One region of the Oceanobacillus sp. E9 genome, then DNA from elsewhere that is predicted to be linked to it. Evidence: riboswitches for the same ligand, from Rfam matches in the RefSeq annotation. Region 1 holds a riboswitch; the other holds the start of a gene.
The links. Region 1 has a riboswitch for lysine ahead of AQ616_RS09650 (Na+/H+ antiporter NhaC family protein). Riboswitches for the same ligand answer to the same signal wherever they lie in the genome.

Region 1 (2,418 bases):
AACAACGACACATTAATTGAAGCATTTTCAACTAATCCAGCTAAGTAATCTCCTGTTCCAATACTTCCAATAATTGCTCCAATCATCCAAGCTAGTAGAAGAATATTTATTGCAGGAATCATAGTTTTTGCACCTTCAATTAATATTTTTCCTAACTCTGAACGCGGTACCTTTTGAGAAAAATAGAACACAGCGGCAACTACTACAGACGAAAGACCACCTAATATTAAGGATAGATTAACATCTGTATTTGCAAAGGCATCAACTAAGCCATAACTAGACGCCGCTATTACACCTGTGGTATACATTGAACCAATTGTAACAATAAATAACACAATAATTGGTACTAATAGGTGGTATACTTTACCATCTTTATGTGGATCAAAAACATCACCTAAATCTCCGGCAACACTGTCTTGTTCTGGGTTAAGAAGCTCTCCCTCTTTTTCAGCTCTTTTTTCATGTGTATGCATTGGTCCTAAATCCAAACGGAAATACGCTACAATAAATACAAGTATAATTGCAGATATGGCATAGAAATTCAAAGGAATCATTTGTATGAATGCTTCAAATGGTTGATACTCTGTAATTTCATTAGCCGCGAATAAAGTCCCTAACGTCCCAATAATATATGCTCCCCAACTAGAAATCGGGGCTAACACAGTAACAGGAGCAGAACTAGAATCAATAAAATAAGCAAGTTTTGCACGCGATATTCGATGTCGGTCTGTTAACGGTCTAGCAATTTGACCAACTGCTAAACTATTAAAATAGTCATCAATAAAAATAATTATTCCAATAACAGCTGTCATTACTTGTGCACCAGTTCTTGTCTTTACTCGTTTCATCATCCAATCCCCAAATGCTCTACTTCCACCTGATGCTTGTAAAAATGCTGTTAATATACCTAGAAGTAATAAAAATCCTAGGAGAAATATATTTCCTACTTGCCATCCGTCTTCAGCATAAAATATGGTGTAAAATACTTCCCAAATCTCTGTGATTGAGGATAAAATATTAAAATTGTGAATTAGTAGTGCCCCTACAATAATTCCAGTACCTAATGATATTAATACATTACGTGTAATAATCACTAAAAGTAGCATAATCACTGCAGGAATCAGCGAATAAATCGTACCTTCCATAGCTTTTACCTCCAAATAAATATTTGGTGATGGAGATAATACTCGAAATGCTCTTGATGTGAAGCAACGTTGCTATTTTTAAGCACAAAAAAAACAACGACAGAAAATAACCATCATTGTTTTACCAACAAACGTTATCCTCCATTTCGATCAGTAGTTCTCCATGCACATATTCTTGCATGACAGTGCATCTTTTATTCAAAGATGTACCAGCAATAATAAGCGTGACCCTTATTATGCTTCGGCAAACAACCCTTCCACCAACTTTCATCGTTGTCATCCTCTTGTTGATTACTAATGTTGTATGCTCCTCTACCTCACCGATCTGATAAGGCATTATTCAATTACTAGTAATATACTATATTATTCATCATTCTGCAAATCATCCTTTGGTATTGCTATATCTGGTAATCCATCCCCACCATAGAAATCGGGTACTTTCCCCATGATTGCACCACTATCTAAATATAGTTCTGTATGAACGGTTGTTACATCTGAAGTAAATGGAACAATGATTTGTACATCTGCTTCTACATTCACATACAAAGTAACCCATGATCCATTAATGCCAAATTCTTCGGTTTCTCTTACTACATTTGTTCTCACATTTCCAATTACTTGCATATTAATTGGTATTCTCGGGCCAAGATTAGATAGTACCGAATTACCTGTCACTTGTCCAAGAGGGATCTCAATGAGAGTTGGATCAATAGTAGCTCGACCCTCAGGACTTCCATCATCGTTCAATGGTTCTTCCAGATTATATTCAAAACTTAAAGGCTTCCCTTCATTTACATGTACAAAAAACTCTTCTACTCTGTCCGTAGCCACACGGTTTATCTCACTAATGATCGCAGCGTTTTGGTTGTATGTGACAAAGTTACCTTCATTATCATAAGTAATATCTATTATATCTTCAAAACTATATTCGCCTACAAAGTTTACCGCGGAATTTATTGCACGTGTGGCAAATTCTTCAGTTTTCCTTTTTGCAATGTCTTTAACTATAGGTTCAATCTTGTCATTAATAATCCAAAAACTAAAGGCCATGGATACAACAAATATGATAAGGGTCATAATCACTAAAAATTGACGATGTGGAGGCCTTCTGTATGATTTTCTTCGGATGCGATATCTTCTTTTGAACCTCAACCTTCATACCCCCTCTACACAATGTATGCTTGTTCTTAGAGAAGGTAGAACTATGGATTATCTATTTTTAATAACTTCCTTAATAAGGGTATTCATCACTTTTCCTAAATTTAATTCATAC
Region 2 (2,418 bases), on a different contig from region 1:
ACAGCATCATACACGCTTGAGGCTGTTGGGATAATTCCCAAATTAGATAGAATTAGTGCACTCACAAGAGCAATAATTGCTCCAGTAACTTTAGAAGCCCAATTAAAACGCTGTTCTAAAAAAATACTTAATGAGGCTAAGACAATGATAATTCCCCAAAGTGTTATCGTATCATCTGCTTGAATTAATGTATTTTCCAAGGTGAACCCCCCTAATATGAATAATATTTATTTATAATATCACGAAAGTAAATTTTCGTTTAGATATAGATTACCTATTTAAAGGTTTAATCATCAACCAATGTAAAAAAGCCCACAAACACGAAATAAAATGTTTATGAGCTTTTCAGCATTTACCTTATATCATTTTAGAATGTTCGAAATCCGATAATACGGACTGTAAATTTTGTAACTGTTCATCGTTTAACTCTATTAATGGCAAACGAACTTTTCCAACAGGAACAGATTGTATATTTAATGCTGTTTTAACTGGAACAGGACTTGGATTTGCAAACATTTCCTGCATGACTGGTAATACACGTTGATGAATATTCGCTGCTTCTGCAACTTGCCCTTGTTCAAAACGATGAATCATTTCTTGCATATCATTTCCTATAATATGAGATGATACAGATACAATTCCAGCAGCACCAATAGCTAAAGCTGGTAAAGTTAGACTGTCTTCCCCACTATATACAGAGAAATTTTCGTCAGTAAGGCGAATAATATTTGTCATTTTTTCTAAATTCCCGCTTGCATCTTTAATAGATACAATATTATCGATTTGGGATAAACGTACAACAGTGGAAACATCCATGTCCACACCCGTTCGCCCTGGCACGTTATACAACATAACTGGTAACTCGGTGCTTTCAGCAATCACTTTGAAGTGTTCGTACATACTGTCTTGTGAAGGCTTATTATAGTATGGTGCAACCAGCATTACTCCATCTACCCCAGTTTTTGATACTTCCTTTGTCAGTTCAATGGATGCTTTCGTATAATTAGAGCCCGTTCCTGCAATTACTGGTACCGCTCCATTTACTTTTTTTACGACATATTCGAATAATTTCATTCTCTCTCCATGTGTTAACGTTGGAGATTCTCCTGTGGTTCCAGCTACTACTAAACCATCTGAACCATTATTAATTAGATGGTCAATTAAATAGTCCAATGCTTGAAAATCGATTTCTTCATGTTTATCGAAAGGCGTCACCATCGCTGTTAATACTTTTCCAAAATTCATGTAAACACACCCTTTTTATAATTTGAACAAACTTGCTTAAGAGGGTTGGGCCAAATTAAAAAGCACCAACGGAAGCCCGTTGCTGCTGAACAAATTAGTTCCCAGCTCGATAGCCCTCCATATAGTCTCCTATATGACAGCACTGTATTTGTTCAATAGCAGCACCAACGAGTTAATGAATGAGTATTTCACTCGCTTCGGCAGATTCCCCTTTCTATACGCTTCACCAGGGCTCATTCCCTTCCACGTATATACTGATGGTTTCCGCACCTCTATCCAAAACCTATGAATTATGATTCACTTGGTACGTGTATTATAGCAGGAACCATCACGAAAGACAAACATTTTTTCACAATATACAATCTCATCGAACAACTATTTCTAATTATATATGGAGATAATCGCACAGATACGTAACTTTACTAGTTACTGTTATAAATATCGAAAAAAAACACTTTATAAAAAATACAGATTGATTTACTTTTTAGTATAACTTATGCGTAGATTTATTAGTCGTGCGAAATCCTTTCATTTATTCAAGCATAACTTTGCATAAACAGGAAAACCTATATCGTAATATGTCGTAAAGGAGAATTAGTATGGTTATGCATCGTTTTAAAGAAAAAGATGAGCCATTCCACTCAGGTGAAGTATATCATTTATGGAGTTATTTATATCAAGTCAAAACATCCTTAGTATCACTGCAAATTTTTATAAATCATAGTGTCGATCATGACTTTCGAGTATTAGTTGAAGATTTATTAGAAAGTTGTTTTACCCAAGAAAGCGAACAAATCGAAGGCATTTTGAAAGAAGCTGGTATTCGATTACCTCCTTCACCTCCCGATCGACCAAATGTAGATCAACATGATATCCCAGCCGGAGCAAAATTTAATGATAATGAACTGGCTATCCTTGTACAAAATGAATTGATGGCAGGAAGAATACTTGCGAATACAGTTATCTCTGTTGCTCTTAGAGAAGATATACGTGATTTATTTACAGAATGTATTAATCAACGTATGGAATATGAACAAAAAATACTCCATGTAATGAAACAAAAAGGATGGCTGGTTATACCACCAATTAATATAAAATAAAGGGGAACAAATAGCATGGGAAAGAATCATACAGGTGCTGCGATCCTATCACTGGGTTCTATACCTTTTATTA

Region 2: another riboswitch for lysine. It lies ahead of dapA (4-hydroxy-tetrahydrodipicolinate synthase); the one in region 1 lies ahead of AQ616_RS09650 (Na+/H+ antiporter NhaC family protein).

What each region holds. Positions count from the first base shown of each region.
Region 1 is NZ_LSNA01000007.1:15,287-17,704, reverse strand. It holds gene AQ616_RS09650 (Na+/H+ antiporter NhaC family protein) at 1-1,145, opposite strand, end outside; lysine riboswitch at 1,292-1,468, opposite strand; gene yunB (sporulation protein YunB) at 1,509-2,297, opposite strand; gene AQ616_RS09640 (HD-GYP domain-containing protein) at 2,355-2,418, opposite strand, start outside.
Region 2 is NZ_LSNA01000005.1:608,725-611,142, forward strand. It holds gene AQ616_RS06765 (DUF819 family protein) at 1-200, opposite strand, end outside; gene dapA (4-hydroxy-tetrahydrodipicolinate synthase) at 358-1,245, opposite strand; lysine riboswitch at 1,348-1,528, opposite strand; gene AQ616_RS06775 (DUF3231 family protein) at 1,845-2,345, shown strand; gene AQ616_RS06780 (MFS transporter) at 2,361-2,418, shown strand, end outside.